3 regions of the Modestobacter sp. URMC 112 genome follow, and region 3 is predicted to be linked to each of the others. Evidence: riboswitches for the same ligand, from Rfam matches in the RefSeq annotation. Region 3 holds a riboswitch; each other region holds the start of a gene.
What was found. Region 3 has a riboswitch for cyclic di-AMP ahead of ACWIX6_RS02270 (NlpC/P60 family protein). Riboswitches for the same ligand answer to the same signal wherever they lie in the genome.
Positions count from the first base shown of each region.

Region 1: another riboswitch for cyclic di-AMP. It lies ahead of ACWIX6_RS07745 (C40 family peptidase); the one in region 3 lies ahead of ACWIX6_RS02270 (NlpC/P60 family protein).
Region 2: another riboswitch for cyclic di-AMP. It lies ahead of ACWIX6_RS09270 (LysM peptidoglycan-binding domain-containing protein); the one in region 3 lies ahead of ACWIX6_RS02270 (NlpC/P60 family protein).

Region 1 is NZ_CP199957.1:1,632,313-1,639,366, reverse strand. It holds gene ACWIX6_RS07755 (maleylpyruvate isomerase family mycothiol-dependent enzyme) at 1-441, shown strand, start outside; gene ACWIX6_RS07750 (hypothetical protein) at 474-737, shown strand; cyclic di-AMP (ydaO/yuaA leader) riboswitch at 1,160-1,296, shown strand; gene ACWIX6_RS07745 (C40 family peptidase) at 1,313-1,834, shown strand; gene ACWIX6_RS07740 (NUDIX domain-containing protein) at 1,839-2,342, opposite strand; gene ACWIX6_RS07735 (matrixin family metalloprotease) at 2,364-3,179, opposite strand; gene ACWIX6_RS07730 (OmpA family protein) at 3,182-4,324, opposite strand; gene ACWIX6_RS07725 (hypothetical protein) at 4,384-5,610, opposite strand; gene ACWIX6_RS07720 (hypothetical protein) at 5,607-6,320, opposite strand; gene ACWIX6_RS07715 (DUF3048 domain-containing protein) at 6,450-7,054, opposite strand, start outside.
Region 2 is NZ_CP199957.1:1,972,145-1,979,198, reverse strand. It holds gene glgX (glycogen debranching protein GlgX) at 1-672, shown strand, start outside; gene treY (malto-oligosyltrehalose synthase) at 669-3,020, shown strand; cyclic di-AMP (ydaO/yuaA leader) riboswitch at 3,296-3,459, shown strand; gene ACWIX6_RS09270 (LysM peptidoglycan-binding domain-containing protein) at 3,463-4,032, shown strand; gene ACWIX6_RS09265 (ABC transporter permease) at 4,097-5,308, opposite strand; gene ACWIX6_RS09260 (ABC transporter ATP-binding protein) at 5,305-6,024, opposite strand; gene ACWIX6_RS09255 (hypothetical protein) at 6,021-7,054, opposite strand, start outside.
Region 3 is NZ_CP199957.1:484,326-491,379, reverse strand. It holds gene ACWIX6_RS02295 (potassium channel family protein) at 1-158, shown strand, start outside; gene ACWIX6_RS02290 (DUF3253 domain-containing protein) at 163-414, opposite strand; gene ACWIX6_RS02285 (hypothetical protein) at 514-1,029, shown strand; gene ACWIX6_RS02280 (serine hydrolase domain-containing protein) at 1,086-2,408, opposite strand; gene ACWIX6_RS02275 (DUF3817 domain-containing protein) at 2,419-2,763, opposite strand; gene ACWIX6_RS02270 (NlpC/P60 family protein) at 2,961-4,058, opposite strand; cyclic di-AMP (ydaO/yuaA leader) riboswitch at 4,075-4,240, opposite strand; gene ACWIX6_RS02265 (hypothetical protein) at 4,390-4,932, shown strand; gene ACWIX6_RS02260 (GNAT family N-acetyltransferase) at 4,937-5,410, shown strand; gene ACWIX6_RS02255 (phytoene desaturase family protein) at 5,407-6,951, shown strand; gene ACWIX6_RS02250 (YhjD/YihY/BrkB family envelope integrity protein) at 7,023-7,054, shown strand, end outside.

The DNA.
Region 1 (7,054 bases), 1.1 Mb from region 3:
CCCGAGCAGTTCGGCGCGGAGATGGCGGCGGCCGGCGGGGACTTCACCGTGCTGTCGAACACCGTGGCGGCGCGCGACGGCTCCCTGCCGGAGGCCGACCTGCTGGCGGCGTTGCGCTCCCCGGTGCTGCACGCGTGGCAGCCGCCGGGCGGGGGCGCGGCCGGTGCGCTGAGCCACGCCGTCATCCACTCCCTGGACGTCACGGTCGCGCTCGACCGGCCGGCGGTCGCGCCGACGGAGGCCGTGGTGGCGGTGCTCGACCAGCTCACCGCCGCCGGCGGCGCGTTCTTCGGCATCGACCTGGCCGGCGTCCGCCTGGAGGCCGAGGACGCCGACTGGAGCTGGGGCAGCGGCGACGCCGTGCGCGCCGACAGCGGCCGGCTGCTGGCACTGCTGAGCGGCCGCACCCTGCCCGACGGCCAGAGCCTGCCACGCAGCTGATCCGGCGACGACACCTGCCCTAATCTGCGACGGTGGAGCCTCAGGACCGGGTGGACGACGCCGACCGGCAGCGGCTGGTGCGCCTCGCCCTGGCGGACTGGTCGGCGGCGGCCGACGCCCGGGTGGACTCGGTGGTCGTGTCGACCCGTCGGGCGGCGGTGAACCTGTTCGTCAACGGCGACTACGCGTACTCCGTCTACTTCCGGCGGGGCGAGGACGGCCAGTGGGACGAGGCCGGGTCCTCCAACGGCCACAGAACCCGCTTTGATCTGGACGCCGTGGACGAGGAGACCTGAGCAGGCTTCCGACACCGGGTGAGATCCGCGCTCTCGTGGCTTCCAGCCACCCAATTGGGACGAGAACGCAGATCCGGCGAGGAGTCGCTGAGACTCGCCCGTCAGTGACCGTCGTTACGCCGCTGGACGTGCTGGATCACTGACCGACGGTTCGGACTCGCGCAGGACAGGACAGATGTAGCGCGCAACCTCCTCGCGCACCGCCGGTCCCTGGCGTCTCCGGACCGTCGGGAGTAGCCGCAGGTACCGCTCGGCGAGTCGTCCTCCCGAGCACCTCGGGGAGTTACCGTGAGCAACCGAGCGAGCACGCATGGTGCGCTCGGCGAACTCCCAGACGGCACTTACCGTCGTCGCGTCCGCCGGGTCCCGTCGTCGCCGTTCCAGGTGACACCCGCCGGACACCGCCGAACCGGGCTCCAGCCGTACTCAGCGAGCCGACGCCCGGACCGGGGACCCACCGCAGTACTGGGGTGAAGCGCTGCCGGCACGAGTGCCGAGCGCCGGGCGAGTTCCCCGCCCGAACCCGTCAGCTAACTCGGTAGGCGGTTGCGGAGAACAAGGAGATCCCGTCGTCCATGACGACCATGCGCACGTCCCCTGCTCGTCGTCCCTCCCGCCCCGGCCGTCGAGCAGCGATCGCTCTCGTCGCCAGTGCCGGGGTGCTGCTCACCCCGCTCACCGCCCAGGCGTCCGCCCCTGCCCCGACCGGCGACGCCGTCGCGTCGGCGTCGGTGGCCGCCCCGAACTCCGCGGCGCAGGCCGTGGTCGACACCGCCCTGGCCCAGCAGGGCAAGTCCTACGTCTGGGCCGGCGCCGGCCCGCACACGTACGACTGCTCCGGGCTCACGCAGTTCGCCCTCGCCGCGGCGGGGGTCTCCCTCCCGCACTCGTCGCGGGTCCAGTCCACGATGGGCTCCCCCGTCGCCCGGGGGGACCTGCAGCCCGGTGACCTGGTGTTCTTCTACAGCCCGGTCAGCCACGTCGGCATCTACGTCGGCGGCGGGCAGATGGTGCACGCGCCGACCGCCGGGGACGTCGTCAAGGTCTCCAGCGTGGACGCGATGTACGGCTTCAACATCGCCCGCCGCCTGGTCTGAGGCGTCAGCCGTCCGGCTCCGGCGGCCCATCGCGGCCGTCGGAGCCGGACAGGTGCGCGAGCAGCCGGTCGAGGAAGGGCACCTGGCCCTTGACCAGCTTGGTCCGTGCCTCCGCCACCGGGAACCACGCCGACCGGTCGATCTCCGGGAACTCCTGGACGCGGCCGGAGCGGGGTGGCCACTCGAGCGGGAACGTGTTGCTGACCGTGGTCGCGGCGTCGAGGTCGCCCTCGGCCGCGAAGACGGTGAGCAGCTTGCCACTGGAGGTCCGCAGCCGGCCCAGCGGCAGCAGCTCGGACGCCGGCACGGGCGAGCCCAGCTCCTCCTGGAACTCCCGGCGGGCGACGTCGGCGGGCTCCTCGTCCGGGCCGTGCTCGCCCTTGGGGATCGACCAGGCGCCGTCGTCCTTGCGGGCCCAGAACGGCCCGCCCATGTGGCCGAGCAGCACCTCGCAGCCGGCCGCGGGACTCAGCCGGTAGAGCAGGATCCCGGCGCTGGGAGGAGGCACCGCGCCATCCTCACAGGGCCCTCACACCTCCGGGACGCACGCCCCCGCACCGAGCCGCGCCAGCCCGGTCAGGTCACCGGGCGCGAGGTCGAGCACCCCGGTCTCCGGGTACATCAGCTGGCCCGGGTCGCTCACGTGGTCCAGCCCGACCAGGTGGCCGAGCTCGTGCAGCACGATCGCCCGGGCCCGCGGGACGCCGTCCGGCTCGGCGAGTACCCGGGCGAACGCGGCGGCGTCCAGGTCCACCAGGCCGCTGACGAACACCTTCGGGCTCCCGGGCACGGACACCGGGACGCTGCCGGCCTCCCCGGCGACGTCGCCGGCGAACTCGGGGTTCTCCGCCTCGGTCTGCCACGAGACCAGCACGGGCGCCCACCGGTCGCCGTACCGGTCGGGCTGGAAGAGCTCCCGCACGGCGCCGGAGGCCTCGTCGGTCGGGCCGTCGAAGACGAACGTCAGGCCGGTGACCGCCGCCACGCGGGCCACCGCGTCGTGCAGCACCTGCTGCCCGCCCACCGGCGCGTTGTCCGGACGGACGACGTAGTGCACCGGGCGGCAGGGGTCGTAGCCGACCGGGGTGACGCCGTCGTCCTGGAGCGCGACGAACCCGTGGACGCCGCCCTGCGGCGGTGCCGGCAGCGGCGTGCCCAGCGGACGGTCCGCGGACCCGACGCCCGGCGTCGGCCGGGTCGGCACCCCCGCCGCCTCGGCGGCTCCGCCGACGGACGGCGGACCGGCGAGGTGCGCGGCACCCAGGGACAGCCCGACCACCAGCAGCACCGACAGCAACCCGCGGACGCCGGGGGCCGGCGGCCGGGGACCGTCCGGCCGGTCCACCGTCAGCCCAGGGCGCAGGTGACGTCGGCCGACGCGCCGGCCAGGTCGAGGACCACCTTGCGGTTCGACGCGGCCGCGGCCGGGACCAGCGCGCCGGCGGCGTCGGAGTCGGGGACGTAGCCGGGGAACTCGCTGCCCAGGCCGACGACGGTGAGCGAGCCGGCCGGGACGCCGAGGTCGACGAGCAGGTCGGCCACCGCCTGGGCGCGCTGCAGGCTCAGCGCCCGCTGCCCGGCCGGGTCGCCGACCCGGGCCGTCGTCCCGGTGACCGTGGCGGTGAGCTCCCCGTCGGCCATCTGCGCCGCGATCGGCTCCAGCGTGGCCGAGGCCGCCGCACGGTCGGCGAAGGCGGCGCTGTCCGGGGCGAAGGCGACGTCCCCGCCGGTCAGCACCACCGTGCCGGCGGTGCACTGCACGCTGCTGCCCGGCGGGACGACGCTGACCGGGGGCAGCCCGGCCGCGGCGGCCCCGCCGAGCGGTGCCTCCTCGACCCGGGCGCCGTCCGCCCCGGCGGCCTGGACGACCGCGGTCCAGATCGCCACCAGGTTGGCGCGCTGCGCCCGGCCGAGGGCCGGCTGCGGGTCGGCGGTGTCGCCGAGGCCCTGGAAGACCACGTCCACGCCCGTCAGGTCGGGCAGCTGCCCGGCGTCCTGCAGGCTGGCGGCCAGCTCGGCCGGGTCGGCGTCCAGCAGGCCGGGCCCGGTGAAGTCCAGCGGCGCGACGGTGGACAGCCCGGAGTCGACGACGACGAGGGTGTGCCCGCCGGCGGCCGAGGAGACCGACCGGGCGCCGAGCTCCAGCGCGGTCAGCAGGTCGACCTCCGGGGTCCGCGCCGCGGCCGTCGTCAGGTGCTGGTTGATCCGCGCCCGGTGCGCCGCGCGGTCGGCGTCGGCGGCCTGCGCGTTCTCGTCGCTGACCTGCAGCGGCCACGCGTCGAGCTCGAACGGCGCGCCGTCGGCGACCACCAGCGACAGGTCCGACTGCGCGCCGAGAGCCCCCTCGAGCGCGGCCGCGGCGGCCCCGTCCACGCTCACCACCGGCATGTTGCTGCGCGCGCCGACGACCAGCGCGAGCCCGCCGGTGGGCGCGGCGGGCTCCGCGCAGCCGGTCAGGCCGACGGCGACGGCGAGCGCGCCGCTCGCCACGGCGAGACGGCACAGGGGGGAGCGGGAACGCACAGGGGTCCTCTCGATGGGTGCTGCGGTCAGCCGGCCGTCGTCGGCCGGGCGGAGCCGTTGACCCGCACCGGGACCGAGCCCCAGGGCGGGGCCGGGCTGGCCGCGCCGGCCGGCGGGCCGGCGGTGGTGACGGCGTTGGTGGCGGCCGGCTGTCCCAGCAGGCCGGCCAGGTGGATCCGGGCGAGCTGCTTGAGTTCGGCGATCTCGGCGTCGATGCTCCGCGCGGCCTCCGCGGTGCGCTGCGCCGTCCGCTCCTGCTCGGCCCGGGCGGTCGTCACCGCCGCCTCCGCCGAGACCACCCGGCGCTCGGTGGCGCCGGCCTCGGCGCGGCAGCGGACCAGGTCGGCGCGCAGCTTCTGGTAGCTGGTCATCCGCGGCCGGTGGCCGGAGAAGCCGATCCAGAACGCCAGGACGCCGGAGGCCAGGTAGAGACCGCCGAGCAGCAGCGCGGACAGCATCGGGTCCGGGCCCGTCGGCGCCACGGCGGCCGCGTCGGCGCCGAACCCCGCCCCGGCACCCGCTGGCGCCGTCGGCACGAACTGGGTGCGCACGTAGAAGGCGATCCCGCCCAGCGCGGCCCAGGCGGCCACCATCAGCGCGATCCAGGCCCGGCCCAGCCCGCCCTGCCCCTCCCGCAGGTTCTTCGCGGTGTGCCCGGCGGCGTGCAGGACGGCGACCGAGGCGAAGGTGAACGAGCCGACCAGCACCCAGGTGAGCAGTGCGTCCTCGCGGAGCAGCCCGGCCAGGGTCATGTAGAAGGTGACGAGGTCACCTGCGGCGACCACCGGGAGCAGCAGGAGCAGCGCGCGGGCGGACCACCGGCTCGAGGTCAGCCCCTCCAGCCGCTCCAGGTCGGGACGGCGTGAGCGGCGTTCGGTCTCCTCCGGTCCGGTGTCGGGCAGCAGCGCCCGCTCGTAGGCGGCGACCAGGCGCTCGGTGTGCGCGAGTTCCGCCTGCGCCACGGCGGCGCGCTGCCGGGCGGCGACCGCGGCGGCCTCGGCCGTGCCCACCCCCCGCTCGGCGACGGCGGCCTGCTCGGTGCCGTCCAGGGTCTGGTGGGCGTGCCACTGCGGGCGCAGCGAGTCCAGCCAGCCGTCCAGCACGTCGGCGTTGCCGGCGTCCAGCGCACCGGTGGCGTGCAGCTCGGTGACCGCCTTGCGCACGGCCTCGCGGGCGTCGACGGCGGACAGTCGCGGCGGCAGCTGCGGATGGGCGGGCCGGTGCGGGGCGTCGTCCCCGGGTCGCCGGGTCACGCGGCCACCCCGATGTCGCGGGAGGGTTCGATGGCGTCGGCGGTGACCCAGGACGGCGCCGGGCACAGCTCGGTCTGCCACCGATTCACCAGCACCTCGGCGTCCGGGTGGCCGCGGGTGAGGGCGCGGCGGTAGAGGGCGGCCTGGCGGCGGGTGTGGTCGCCGTAGCGGAGGACCCGGGAGCGGGCCATCTCGGCGCGCTGCCGGCAGGACGCCTCCAGCCGGGCGCGCTCGGCGAGGACGGCGTCCAGTGCCTGCTGGGCCTCGTCCTGCCCGGCCGCGGCGACGGCGACCCGGCGGTCGTGCTCGGCCTGGCGGCGCTGCCGGACCAGGCTCTCCGGGAGGTCGTGCTCGCCGGCCGAGCGGCGGGCCAGCTCACCGGCGGTGGGGGCGACCGACGTCCGGGCGTGCTCGGTGGCGCGGGCCATCAGCGTGCCGTGCAGCGGGACCAGCTCCGCCTCGACGGCGCCGAGCCGGACGGCGAGCGGCGCGACGTCGGCCAGGTAGCGGGCCCGTTCCCGCTCGCAGGCGTCGTCGTGCCGGGCCAGCAGGTCCTGCAGCACCGGGGTGGTCTCCTGGCTCATGCCCAGCGGCAGCCCGGCTCGGCGGTCCGCCCGGGCGGCCAGCCGCAGCCGGAGCCGGGTGGGCCAGGAGACCGGCAGCGCCCGGTAGCGCACGTTCCTCGACCCGCTCATCCCGGTCCTGGTCATCCCGGTCCTCCCCCGCAGTCGCTCGGCATCTGAGCCGATACAACAGCGCGGACCGCGATAGCCGGTGACGCAGCGTGAACATCCCGCCGAAAGAGTGAGCGCGGGCACCCGAACGGCGGACGCCGTGGCTCAGCCGACGGCGACGGCCCCCGAGCCGTTCGGCACCAGCTCCACCCAGGTGGTGCCGGGGGCCAGCCGGACGGGGTTGCCGTCCGGGCCGGTGACCACCAGCCGGTCGCTGACGCCGTTCTTGGTCCAGCGCCCGGGCACCGTGGCGCCGCCGGTGGCGACCAGCGCCTCACCCGAGCCGACCAGCACGGTCTCGGGCACGGGGTTGCCGGCGGGGTCCTTGGCTGCCGTGTTCACCACGTCGACCCGCAGGACGACGACGTTGGTGGCGCGCACCGGGGTGCCGTCCGCCTCGACCGCCGGCTTGGCCCCCTCGGCGCGCACCCAGCGGCCGTCGGGCGGGCTCCAGGTCCAGACCGGGTTGCTGGACCGGGAGAGGGTGAGCCGCAGCGCGGCCGCGGGCGTGCCGGAGGTGACCGCGGTCGGCTGGGCGCCGGCCTCGGCGTGGTCGAACTGGGGGCCGGGTGCGGCCTGGTGCGCCGGGTCGGCCTGGGCCAGCAGCAGCGCCGGGTCGGCGTAGACGTTGTGCGGTGCCGAGCGGCTGCCGATCCGGTCGAACCCGTCGGCACCGGCGTCGTGGCTGACCACCTGCAGCCCGGCGGCGG
Region 2 (7,054 bases), 1.5 Mb from region 3:
AACCGCAGCTGGAACTGCGGCGTCGAGGGCGAGACCGACGACCCGCAGATCCTGGCCCTGCGCGCCCAGCAGCGGCGCAACTTCATCGCCACGCTGATGCTCAGCCAAGGCGTGCCGATGCTGCTGCACGGCGACGAGCTGGGCCGCAGCCAGGGCGGCAACAACAACGGCTACTGCCAGGACTCCCCGCTCACCTGGATCAACTGGGACGACGTCGACGAGGGCCTGCTGGAGTTCACCAAGCTGGTGACCAAGCTGCGCACCGACCACCCGACGTTCCGCCGCCGGCGGTTCTTCCACGGCCGGCCGGTGGCCCGCGAGGAGGGCGACCCGGTGCAGGACATCGCCTGGATGACCCCCGGCGGCGAGCTGATGACCGGCGAGGACTGGGACGCGGGCCACGCCAAGTCGCTGGCCATGTACCTCAACGGGCACGGCATCCGCTCCACCGACGAGCGCGGCGAGGACATCGTCGACGACTGCTTCTACCTGGCGTTCAACGCGTACCACGAGCCGATCGAGTTCACCATGCCCCCGGCCGAGTACGCCGAGGGCTGGACGGTCGTGGTGGACACCGCCGAGCTCGGCCAGGTCGAGCCGGTCGAGGTCAAGTCCGGCGACCGGCTGACCCTGGCCGCCCGGGCCACCGTCGTCCTGCGCGCCACGGCATGACCGGGCCGACTCCTGGGGCCTCCGGCGGCGACCGCCGCCGGGGGGTCCCGGCCGGCACCTACCGGCTGCAGGTCACCGCCGACTTCACCCTGGACGACGCGGCGGCGGTGTCGGGCTACCTGGCCGACCTCGGGGTGACCCACGCCTACTCGTCCCCGCTGCTGCGCTCCGCGGCGGGCAGCACCCACGGCTACGACACCACCGACCACGCGCACATCGACGAGTCGCGCGGCGGGCAGGCCGGCCTCGACCGGTTCGTCGCCGCACTGCACGACGCCGGGCTCGGCCTGGTGCTGGACCTGGTGCCCAACCACATGGGCGTGTCCGACGCGCACGAGTCGGGCTGGTGGTGGGACCTGCTGAAGCACGGCCGGGACAGCGCGCACGCCGACGCCTTCGACGTCGACTGGGACTTCGGCGGCGGCCGGGTCCGGGTGCCGGTGCTCGGCTCGGGCGACGACCTGCCCAAGCTGGAGCTGGTGCAGGTCGACGGCGAGTGGGAGCTGCACTACTACGACAACCGGTTCCCGGTGGCCCCGGGGACGGCGCAGGCAGGGGACGACCCGGTCGCCGTCCACGACCGGCAGCACTACGACCTGGTCGACTGGCGGCGGGCGGACTCGGAGCTGAACTACCGCCGCTTCTTCGCGATCAACACCCTCGCCGGGCTGCGCACCGAGGACCCGGCGGTCTTCGACGCCACGCACGAGCTGGTGGTGCGGCTGGTGGAGTCCGGCGCCGTCGACGCGCTGCGGATCGACCACCCCGACGGCCTGGCCGACCCGAAGGGGTACCTGGACCGGCTGGCCGGGGCCACCGGCGGCCGCTGGACGGTCGTGGAGAAGATCCTCGAACCCGGCGAGCAGCTCCCCGCCAGCTGGGCAGCAGCCGGGACGACGGGGTACGACGCGCTCGCCGAGGTGGACGAGGTGCTGGTCGACCCGGCCGGCGGAGCGGCGCTGACCGCGCTGGACACCGAGCTGGCGGGCAAGCAGGTGGACTACGCGCAGCTGGTGCACGACTGCAAGCGCGAGGTGACCGACGGCATCCTCGGCTCGGAGGTGGCCCGGCTGGCGCGGATCGTCGGCGAGCTGCCGGGGGTCTCCCCCGCCGAGCTGACCGAGGGCCTGGCCGAGCTGCTGGCCAGCTTCCCGGTGTACCGCAGCTACCTCCCCGACGGCCGCGAGCACCTGGACGGGACGGTGCGCGCGGTCCGGGAGCGGCGGCCGGACCTCGCCGACGCGGTCGACGCCCTGCACCCGCTGCTGGGCGCCGCCGGCACGGAGCTGGCGACCCGGTTCGAGCAGACGTCGGGTCCGGTGATGGCCAAGGGCGTCGAGGACAGCGCCTACTACCGGTGGGCCCGGTTCGTGGCGCTCAACGAGGTCGGCGGCGACCCGGCCCGGTTCGGGACGACGGTCGAGGAGTTCCACGCCGCCCAGCAGCTGCGGGCGCAGCGGCTGCCGGAGTCGATGACGACGCTGTCGACGCACGACACCAAGCGCAGCGAGGACGTCCGGGCCCGGCTGGCCGTGCTGGCCGAGCTGCCCACCGAGTGGGCGCAGCTGGTGCGCGGCTGGCTGGACCGGCACCCACTGGCCGACCGGTCGCTGGCGCACCTGGTGTGGCAGAACCTGGTCGGGGCCTGGCCACTGTCCCGGGAGCGGGCGCACGGCTACGTCGAGAAGGCCGCCCGCGAGGCGGGCACCTCGACCACCTGGACCAACCCCGTCCAGGAGTTCGAGGACCAGCTGCACGCGCTGGTCGACGCCGCCTTCGACGACCCGACGACGCACGCCGAGATCGAGCGGTTCGTCGAGCGGATCGCGCCGGCCGGTCGGTCGAACTCGCTGTCCCAGAAGCTGCTGCAGCTGACCATGCCCGGGGTCCCGGACGTGTACCAGGGCACCGAGCTGTGGGACCTCTCGCTGGTCGACCCGGACAACCGGCGTCCGGTCGACTACGGCCTGCGCCGCTCGCTGCTGGCCCGGCTCGACGAGGGCTGGGTGCCGCCGGTGGACGACACCGGCGCCGCGAAGCTGCTGGTCGTCTCCCGGGCGCTGCGGCACCGGCGGGACACCCCGGACGCGTTCAGCGGCTACACCCCGGTGCAGGCCACCGGCACCGCGGCCGAGTCGGTCGTCGCCTTCGACCGCGGCGCCGCGGTGACGGTGGTGACCCGGCGGCCGGTTCACCTGGCCGGGACGGGGTGGGGCGACACCGCCCTGCAGCTGCCCACCGGTGCCTGGCGCGACCTGCTCACCGGCACCCGGGTGGTGTCCGACGCCTCCGGCGCACCGGTGGGCGAGCTGCTCACCCAGTTGCCGGTGGCGCTGCTCGTCCGCTGAAGGACCCCGTCCTCCCCACCCCTCGCAGGCTCGGGGCAGTGCCCTGGACGGGGCCATACGGGCGTCCGGACTCCCGCGGCACGTCACATGTGGTCACGGGCCGGGGACGCTGCGGCGTTCCCGGCCCGGCCTGTCGCGCGCCGTCCTGGGCCGATGCCCGGAGGGGACGCCGCAGAAGAAGCGGAACCGGCGAGTCTCGTTCACAGTGGGTTCGCGCCCGGGCCGTACCGGACGGGCGTGAGGCACCGGACCGCCCAACCCCGTCCGCCGGCAGCCTGACTCCGACACCACCCAGGACGGGGGCGGGGAACCCACCTATCGACGCGCGCACGCGCGTCTCGGGGTGAAGCCGCACCGTGCCCTCTCCGAGGACGCGGCGGCCGGGCACCGATTCGCCCGAACCCGACAGCTAACCCCGCAGGCGGTGATCGGAGGATCACCCATGTCCAAGCTCTCCCTCAGCCATGCCCGCCGCACGGCGCTGCGCGCCGGCACGGTCGCCCTCGGCACCGCCGCCGTCGGGATCGGCGTGCTCGCCGCCCCGGCATCGGCGTCCGAGTACGACTGGACCGCCGTCGCCCAGTGCGAGTCCGGTGGCAACTGGCAGATCAACACCGGCAACGGCTACTACGGCGGGCTGCAGTTCAGCTCCTCGACGTGGACCGGCCACGGCGGCGGCGAGTTCGCCGCCCGGGCGGACCTCGCCAGCCCGGAACAGCAGGTCACCGTCGCCGAGCGGGTCCTGAAGACGCAGGGCGTCGGCGCCTGGCCGACCTGCGGCAAGCAGCTGCGCCCCGGCACCACGCCGGCCGCGGCACCGGCGCTGGCACCGGCCCCGGCACCGGCCGCTGCCCCCGCGGCGTCGGGGGGCACCTACACGGTGGTCGCCGGCGACACGCTCGGGAAGATCGCCGCGGCGCACGGCACGACGTGGCAGCAGCTGCACGCGCTCAACAGCGCCACGGTGCCCAACCCGCACGCCATCCAGGTGGGCCAGCAGCTGACGCTGTGAGTCGAAGGACCCCCTCGTCCCCCACCGCGAGCGTGCGAGCGGTGGGGGCGAGGGGGTCCTCCACCTAGAACCGGATCGCGTCGATCACCTTCACCCGCACGGCGAGCAGCGCGGGCAGCAGGCCGGCCAGCGCGCCGACCCCCGCCGCAGCGACCAGCCCCTCGACGGCGGCCTGCACCGGAAAGCCGGGCTCGTCGGCGATCGGGATGCCGCCGTTCAGCCAGTCCGCGAGCGGCAGGTTGCGGACCACCACCACGGCCAGGGCCACCGCGGCCAGTCCGGCGAGCACCGTGGCGACCACGCTCTCCAGCATGATGGCGCTGAAGACCCGCGCGGACGTGGCGCCGAAGCTGCGCCGGATGCCGATCTCCCGGATCCGCTGGCGGACCGCCATCATCCCGACGTTGAACACCCCGAGCCCGCCCAGCAGCAGCACCACCGCCCCGACTCCACGGACGGCCAGCCGCAGGGTGTCCAGGGCGTCGGCCAGGCCGGGCGAGTCCTGCCGGAAGGCCTGCACCTCCAGCCCGGGCAGCAGCAGCGGCAGGTCGCTCTGCACGGCCGCGATGACCGCGTCGGCCTGGTCCTCGGGCACCCACAGCTCCAGGGACGGCGGCTGGCCGGCGAACGGGTCGGCCGACGACGCCGCGGCGGCGTCCATCCCGGAGCGGTCCACCCGGTACACCGTCGGCTGGGGGTAGCCGTCGCGGATGACGCCCACCACCGTGGCGGTCAGCGGCCGGGGCCCGCCCAGCACGACGGTCCGGGGCTCGGTGAGCTCACCGCCGCCCAGCATGTCCACCATGAACTCGTTGACGACCAGCGCCGGGGACAGCGCCGTCCGGTCGCCCTCGCGCAGCCAGCGGCCGGCCACCGGCTCGATCCGGTGCAGCGGCCCGTAGGACGGCGACACCTCGATCACCTGCAGGCTCTGCGTGCCGCCCGGCAGCCGGAACAGGCCCTCGCCGTACTTGACCGTGGCGTAGGCAGTGACGCCGTAACGGTCCAGCAGGCCCCCGACGGCGGTGTCCCACGCCCCGGCGTCCGGCGGCATGCCGGTCGCCGGGTCGTAGGCGCTGAGCCCGATGGTCGCCGCCCGGCCGGCCCCCCGCTCGGCCTGCTCCTGCTGCACCTGGGCGACGATCAGGCCCAGCGCGGTCACCGACGTCATGGCGAAGACGGCGAGGAACACCCCCACCAGGGACAGCACGACCCGCGCCTTGTGGACCCGGACCTCGCTCCACGCCTCGGCCAGCACCCCGAGGACGCCGGTCACGGGACGACCTCCGCCGCGACGGTCTCCAGCGGCGACAGCCGACCGGCCTCCAGCCGCAGCCGCCGGTCGGCGAGCGCGGCCACCCCCAGGTCGTGGGTGATGGTGATCAGCGCCGCGCCCTGGGCGGCGGTGGCCTCGGCGAGCAGCGCCATCACCGACCGGCCGGTCTCCACGTCCAGCGCGCCGGTCGGCTCGTCGGCGAGCACCACCCGTGGACGGCGGACCAGTGCCCGGGCGATCGCCACCCGCTGCTGCTCGCCGCCGGAGAGCCGCTCGGGCACCTGCCCGGCCCGGTCGGCCAGCCCGACCCGGTCGAGCACCTCCAGGGCCGCGCGCCGGCGGGTGAGGAAGTCGCGGCCGCGCGCGTACAGCAGCGGCGCGGCCACGTTCTCCGCGGCGGTGCGCCGGGGCAGCAGGTTGAACTGCTGGAAGACGAAGCCGAAGCACTCCCCGCGCAGCCGGGCCCGGCGGCGGCCGCGGAGCCGGTCGGTGGGCTGCCCGTCGAGCAGGTACTCCCCCGACGTCGGGTCGTCGAGCAGGCCGAGCACGTTGAGCAGCGTCGACTTGCCCGAGCCGGACCGGCCGACGATCGACACGTGCTCCCCGGCCCCGACGGTCAGGTCGATGTCGGTGAGGATCGGCAGCAGGCCGCCGTCGGGCAGCCGGACCTCGCGCCCCACCCCGGTGAGCTGGAGCTGGCTCCCGACCGGGTTCATCCGCCGAACCCGCCGTAGACCATGCCGCCCATGTCCCCCATGCCGCCGGGGACCGGGGTGTCGTCGGTGACCGGCACGAACTCCAGCACGGTCTGCCCCTCGGTGACCCCACCGGTGACCTCGATGACGATCCCGTCGGTGAGCCCCAGGGTCACCGGGGTCTCGGTGGGGGTGCCGTCGTCGCCGACGACCCACACGTTGCCGGCCTGCACCGACCCCTGGACGGCGGTGATCGGCAGGATGAGGACGTCGGTGGCCGTCCCGGCCTGGACGGCGACGCCGGCCGCCATCCCGGCGAACACCGGGGTGCCCGAGGGCACGGCGCAGCGGGCCGTGGTCCCGGTGCCGGGGGTGCCGCCGGCGGCCGGGTCGCCGGCCGGGTCGGCGGGCGTGGCCGCCGGCGCGGCGCCCAGGACGAGTCCGGTGCAGCTGAACGGCGCCGGGCCGCCCTGGACGGTCACGTCGGCGGTGGCCGGCGGCCGCAGCAGCCGGAACTGGTCGGCCTGGCTCAGCGGCGCGGTGACCGACAAGGTGCCCGGGGAGATCGAGCCGACCGCGTCACCGACGGCGACCACCTGGTCCACCAGGGCGTCGAAGGTGGTCAGCGTGCCGGCGCTGGGCGCGTTGACGGTCACCGTCTTGACCAGCGGCTCCCGCGGGGTGACCACCGGGTTGCCCTCGGCGTCGGTGCTGGTGACCGGCTCCCGCTCGGTCGTGACGGTCACCTGCAGCAGGCCCTGGCCGGCGGTCACGGCGGCGCCGGGGGCGACGAGCAGCTTCTTCACCGTGCCCGCCGCGGTCACCTTGACCGGCACCGGGGCGTCGGCGACGACGGTCCCGGTCACCGACACGGTGTTCTGCACCGTGCCGCGGACGACCGGCACGTGCGGGCTCTCCAGCTGCACCGCCGCCGGCTGGGCGACGTCGCCGCCGGGGTCCACGGCCCCGCTGCTGCCGCCGCGGAAGGCCAGGACCACGAGCGCGAGGGCGATGACGCTCCACACCACCAGGCGGAGGACCGGGAGGACGA
Region 3 (7,054 bases):
GGGACCAGCTGCTGATGGCCAGCCGACCTGTCGTCCGCCGGCAGCTGGAGGCCGCGCTGGTCGTGGACTCCGTGACCGAGTACCTGGTCACCGGACGCCGGGTGCCCTCCAGCTGGATCTGGCGCCGGCTGACCCGGACCGCCCCGCGCCGGGCCTGACCGGTCAGCGCGGGCGACGGACCCGCACCGGCCCCCGCACGGTCGCCACGTCGACGACCTCGCCGGACCGGGTCACCTCGACCGTCCCGGCCGCCGCCAGCCGCCCGGCCGCTGACCGCGCCGCGGGCATGAGGTCCCGCCAGCCGACCGGGTCCACCGCCCGCGCGGCCTCGGACGGGCAGATCGAGGCGCCGGACCGCCGCTGGTCCAGCAGCGCCCCGATGGCCTGCTCGAGGGCCCGGTCGACGTCGTCCACCCGGCCAGCGTCGTCCCGGAACCGGCCCGTCGCCAGCCGACCGGGCCGGTCGCCGGCCGCGCGGTTTGCCCGTCGACGCGGCCCGGGTAGGGCGACCCCATGGCGAAGCGGAGCCCGGTGGGCACCTCCGGCAGGACACGGCGGGGGATCGGCACGCTGGGCTGGGCGCTGCGGGGCGCGGCCGCCGGTGCGGCGGGGACGACCGCGCTCAACGCGGTGACCTACCTGGACATGACCGTCCGCGGCCGGGGCACCAGCTCGACGCCGGAGCAGACGGTGGAGCAGCTCGCCGGGAAGGCGCACGTGTCCATCCCCGGCGAGAGCGCGACCCGGGACAACCGGGTGCAGGGGCTCGGCGCGCTCACCGGCATCGTCGCCGGGATCGGCATCGGCGTCCTGGTCGGGCTGGCCCGGGCGGCCGGCTTCCGGTCCCGGCCGCTGGTGGGCACGGCGCTGATCACCGGCGGCGTCCTGGTGGCCACCAACGGGCCGATGACGGTGCTCGGCGTCACCGACCCGCGCACCTGGTCGGCCACCGACTGGACCAGCGACATCGTGCCGCACGTCGCCTACGCAGCGGTGGTGGAGACAACGATGGACGCCTTCCAGCCCTGACGGCCCCCGTGCAGGGTCCCGCCGCGAGCCTGCGAGTGGCGGGGGGCACGGGGGCCCTATCTCCAGCTGGCGTCGTCGACACCACCCGGGACTGGGGCGTCGGGGTCGTAGGGCGTCCGGGTGAAGACGAAGGTGGCCAGGTCCAGGTGGTCGGGCGCGATGCGCAGCGTCTCACCGGCGTAGTAGCCGTCCAGCCCCACCCAGGTGCCGTCGTCCCGCGGGGCGAACCGGCTCGCCCGCCCGGTGCGCCCGGCCAGCGGGCCCAGGTGCAGCAGCCCACCGGCCTGGGCGCGGAGCACGTGCGGCGTGGGCCCCCAGTACCAGGTGCCGAGCAGCTCCAGGGGCAGCGGCGGGGTGGAGGGCACCCAGGGCTCGACCACCCGGGGCTCGGCGGCCCGCAGGTCGGCCAGCAGCCCCGGCACCAGCGGGTCGACGCCGCTGGTGGTGTTGGCCAGCATCACCGCCCCGGTCTGCTCGGCCCGGTCGACGAGCACCCCGGCCAGGAAACCGGGCATCGAGCCGCCGTGGCCCACCAGCGTCTGCCCGTCCACGCGGACCACCTGCACGCCGAGGCCGTAAGCCGTCCAGCCGGGAGCCGACGGGTCCACGCCGGCCGGCACCGTCATCTCCTCGAGCGTCGCCGGCGCGAGCACCTCACCGGTGTCGCCGAGCAGGAAGGCGGCGAAGCGGCCCAGGTCGGCCAGGGTCGCCCACAGCTGCCCGGCGGCGGCCATCACCCCGGCGTCGTGCTCCGGCTCGGGCAGGACGACGTCGGCCCACGGGTGGACGGCGCAGCCCTGCGCGGCGGCATCGGCCGGGCGCGGCGTCGTCCGGGTCATCCCCAGCGGCGCCAGGACCTCGTCGGTGACGACGTCCTCCCAGGAGCGGCCGCGCTGCCGGGCGACGAGCTCGCCCAGCAGGCCGAACCCGAGGTTGGAGTAGTGGAAGCGCCGCGCGGCTCCGAGCACGACGTCGTCGGGCCCGAGCCGCAGGTCGGCCAGCGTCCCGCCGGGCACCCGCTCCCACCAGCCGCCGGGGCTCTCCGAGCTGGCACCGGCCAGGTGGGACAGCAGCTGGCCGACCGTCCGGTCGCCCAGCGGGGTGCCGGGCACGTGCCGGTCCAGCGGGTCGTCGAGGTGCACCACGCCCTCGTCGCGCAGCCGCAGCACCGCCACGGCGGTGACCGTCTTGCTGATCGACCCGAGCCGGTACTGGACGTCGGTGTGCGGGTCGGCGACGGCGCCGCGGCCGGCCGACCAGGCGAGCCCGCCGCCGCGGACCACCCCGGCCACCAGGCTGGGGGCACGACCGTCGCGCTGCGCCCGGGCCGTGCGGGCGAGCAGGGTGCGGGCGGTCGTGGGCAGCACCGGGTCGGCCATGGCGGGGAGGCTATCCAGCCCGCGACGTCACGGGCTGCGCGACCGGCAACCGGCCGGTCCGCCGCGCCCAGCGCTCGAACCACACGGTGCTGAACGGCGGCACCGAGGCGGCCAGTGCCAGCAGCGCCGTCCCGGGGGTCCAGCGCAGCACGCGCCAGGCGACCAGGGCCACCAGCACGTAGGCGATGAACACCGCGCCGTGCACCGGGCCGAACACCTGGACGCCGACCTCGGACGTGCGCAGCACCCACTTGACGAACATGCCGGCCAGCAACAGCGCCCAGGAGACGGCCTCGGCGACGGCCACGGCGCGGAAGACCCCGGCCACGGTGCGGGGTGCGAGCAGGGAGGTCATCGGGTCCTCGGGGGGTCGGTGGGACGAGCCGCGACCGATGGTGCCCGCTCGGCCGGTGTGACCGTGCACGCACCCGGGACACGACGGTGCCCCGGCCGCCACGAGGCGACCGGGGCTCCGGTGTCGTGCGGCCCACGACAGGCCCCCTTGCAGGGCCCCGCCGCGAGCGTGCGAGCGGCGGGGGGCGAGGGGGTCCTTCAGCCGGCGATGCGGCGGGCGAACGGCTGGCTGCCCATGCTGTTGATGGACCCGATCTTCACCGGCTGCCCGGACGTAGAGGCGTGCACCATCTGCCCGTTCCCGATGTACATGCCCACGTGGCTGACCGGGCTGTAGAAGAACAGCAGGTCCCCGGGCTGCAGGGCACTGAGCGGCACCGGGCTCCCCATGCCCGCCTGGGCGCGGCTGGAGTGCGGCAGGCTGACGCCGGCCGCGGCGAAGGCGAACTGGGTCAGGCCGGAGCAGTCGAACGCGTTGGGACCGGCGGCCGCCCACACGTAGGGGTCGCCCAGCTGGGCCATGGCGGTGTCCACGGCGGTTCGCGCGGCACCGCTGCCGGCAGCCGCTACGGGCGGGGGCGGAGCGGCCTGCTGCCGGGTGGTCGACCGCGAGGCGGCCGGTGCCGAGCGGTCGTCGGCGGGAGCGGCCGCGTGCTGCCGCTCGGCGAGCTCGGCGGCCCGCTGCTGCTCCTCGGCGGTGAGCCGGGCCAGGTCGGCCTGGTACTCGGCGATCTGGGACTGCAGCGCGGTCTGCTGCGCGGCGACCCGGTCGACCTGGGCCTTCGCCTCGGCCGCGGCCTGGTCGGCGGCTGCCTTGCTCGCCGCGGCCGCCTCGGTGGCCTCCTGGGCCGCGCCGAGGACGCCGTTGTTGTGCTGGGCGATGGTGTCCAGCGTGCCCACGCGGTCGAGCAGCTCATCGGCCGACCCGCTGGTGAGCATCGCCTGGAGGGTGCTGAGCTGGTCGCCGGTGTAGGCGCTGCGCGCGACCTCGCGGACCTTGTCGCGGGCGTCGCCCACGGCGGCGTCCGCGGCCTCGACCTGTTCGGCGGCCTCGGCGGCCTCGGCCTGCTGGGCCTCGAGCTGCACGCGGGCGTCGTTGAAGTCCTCGGTCACGACCTCGAGGTCGTGCGCCCGGGCGGCGACCAGCGCGGCCGCCTCCTGGGAGTTCTCCGGTGTTTCGGGTGCGGCGACCGCGGGGAAGGAGGTGACTGCGACGCCGGCTGCGGCGGCGAGGGTGACGAGCACCCGGCGGCCGGTGAACGCCCGGTGGCGGGCAGCAGAGAGCGAACTCGCCATGTTCGGCGGGTTTTTCCTTTCTTCCACGTGCCGCCTACCGAGTTAGCTGACGGGTTCGGGCGGGAAGACGCCCGGCACCTCGGCTCTGTCGAGCCGACGTGCTTCACCCCAGTACTGCGGTGGGTCCCCGGTCCATCTGGCCAGCAGGGAGCACTGACACGGTGGTTCGGCGGCGCCCGGTCGGTCGTCACCCGGTAGGTGACGGAACGACCCGTCCGGACGCGCCCACGGTAGGTGCGTGACGGACTTGTGACAAACCGGGGCTGCCGACTTGTGCAGAAATCCCGAGGGTGCGCGAAGACACGCTCACGCGGGGTGACAGGCTCGCTGGGTGCGAGGACTGGCGCGGCGCGAGTTCTGCCTCGTGCTGCTCCGCCGGATGGCCGACACGCGACCTGACCTGGTCCTCGAGGCACTGCCCCGGCTCGGCGCCGACCGGGCCGAGGCGCACGCGGCACACACCCGGTGGCAGGCCCTGCAGCACTCCCCCCGGGCGCCCCGCGGTGTGACTCTTCGCACAGCGGTGCTCGGCCCGCCCGAGGAGGTCGAGGACGCACCCTTCGGCGACCTGGACCTCGTCGTCCACCGCTGGCCGCTGCCGCTGTGGCCCCACCTGCGGTGGCAGGTGCTGGCCGCGCCCGACGGGCCGGTGCTGCACGAGGAGCTGGTCCGGGCTCCCGGCTCCCCGGTCCCGGCCGCCCGGCCCGGCGACCTGCGGGTGTGGGAGCACGTCGTGGCCGACGTCGCGGCGCTGCCCGGCGCCGTCGACGTCGACCCCGACGTGGTCACCCGCTGGGAGGTGCACCTGCCCGGTGCCTGCGCCGAGTTCGTCTGGGGACTCCTGCAGCGGGTCACGCCGGACCCGGGACCATGAGCTGGTGCCCCACCTGACCTCCGCGGGCTGGGACGACCCCGTCGTCCGGCAGCTGACCGCCGCCCAGCAGGCCGAGCTGCGGGGACGCTACGGTCCCGACAGCGAGCCCGGCGTTCCCCCGTCGGCGACCGACGTGGCCGTGGTGCTGGTCGCGGTGGACGACGACGGGACGCCGGTGGGCTGCGGCGCACTGCGCGCCCTCGGACCGGACAGCGCGGAGGTCAAGCGGATGTACGTCGTCCCGGCCGCGCGGCGCCGCGGCCTGGCCAGGCTGCTGCTCGAGGGCCTGGAGTCGGTCGCGGTGGAGCGCGGGTGGACCACGCTGTTCCTCGAGCTGGGCCCGGGCCAGCCCGAGGCGGTCGGCCTCTACACCGGCGCCGGGTACACCCGCACCGGCGCGTTCGGGCACTACGTGCGCCCGGACCAGGACTGGTCGCTGTACTTCCGGCGCCGGCTGGCCGTCCGGGAGGGCCGGTGACCGGCTACGACGCCGTCGTCGTCGGGGGCGGGCACAACGGCCTGGTGGCCGCCGCCTACCTCGCCCGCGCCGGCTGGTCGGTGCTGGTGCTGGAGCGGCTGGGCGTGCTCGGCGGCGCCGCGGTCAGCAGCCGGGTGTTCCCCGGCGTCGACGTCCGGCTGTCGGCGTACTCCTACCTGGTCAGCCTGCTGCCCGACCGGATCGTGGCGGACCTGGCGCTGCCCGTCCGGCTGGTCGACCGCGCGGTGGCCTCCTACACCCCGCTCCGGCGCGGCGGACGGGCCCGGGGCCTGCTGGTCGAGCGGGACGAGGGTCCGGCGACGGCGGCCTCGTTCCGGGAGCTGACCGGGTCGGACGCGGAGTTCGCCGGCTGGCAGCGGTTCTACGGCCGGCTGACCACCCTGGCCGAGGACCTCGCGCCCACCCTGACCGAGCCGCTGCTCGCCGAGGCCGAGCTGGTGCGGCGGCTGCGCGACCCGCAGCTGTGGCACGACCTGCGGGAGCGGCCGCTGGCCGACGTGGTCGGTGCGCACCTGGGCGACGACGACGTCCGCGGGATCGCGCTGACCGACGGGCTGATCGGCACCGCCGCGGACCTGCACGCCGCCGACGGCCTGGCCGGCCGCTGCTTCCTCTACCACCTGGTCGGCAACGGCACCGGCCGCTGGCGGGTGCCCGTCGGCGGCATGGGCGCGGTCAGCGGGGCGATCGCCGCCTCGGCCCGGGCCGCCGGCGCGGAGCTGTGCACCGGGGCCACCGTCACCGCCCTGGAGACCCGGGCCGACGGCGTCACCGTGCACTGGACCGACGACGAGGGCACCGAGCACGCCGTGGACGCCGGCCACGTGGTCTCCGGCGCCGCGCCCGCGGTGCTGGACGAGCTGCTCGGGCTGCCGGCCCGGCCGCGCCCGTCGGGCTCCCAGCTGAAGGTCAACATGGTGCTGCGGCGGCTGCCGGCCCTGCGGTCGGGCGCCGACCCCGCGACCGCCTTCGCCGGGACGACGCACGTCGACGAGTCCGCCGGGCAGCTGGACGCCGCGGCCGAGCAGTCCCGGGCCGGCCGGCTGCCCGACGTCATCCCGTTTGAGGTGTACTGCCACTCGCTCACCGACCCCTCGATCGTCGGCGACACCGGATTGCACACGCTCACGCTGTTCGGGCTGTACACGCCCGCGGAGCTGTTCGGCGCCGACCCCGTCGGCACCCGCGACGAGGCCGTCCGCCGGGTGGTGGCCCAGCTGGACGCGCACCTGGCCGAGCCGCTGGCCGACTGCCTGGCCCGGGACGCCGACGGGCGGCCGTGTCTGCAGGCGTCCTCCCCGCTGGACGTCGAGGCGAGCCTGGCCATGCCGGGCGGGCACATCTTCCACGGCGACCTGTCCTGGCCGGTGGCCGAGGACCCGGAGCAGGCCGGCGGGTGGGGTGTGGCCACGCCGCACCCACGGGTGGTCGCGGCGTCCTCCGGCGGGACGGTGCGCGGCGGCGCGGTCAGCGGACTGGGCGGCTTCGCCGCCGCCCGGCACCTGCTCGACGGCCGCTGACCCCCGGTCGCCGGCTCCGGTGGGCGCGAGCGGCCCGGACCTGGTGCCATGGGCCGGTGCGGGGAGCCTGGGTGCGGACGGAGGCCGGCGGACTGTGGCGCGC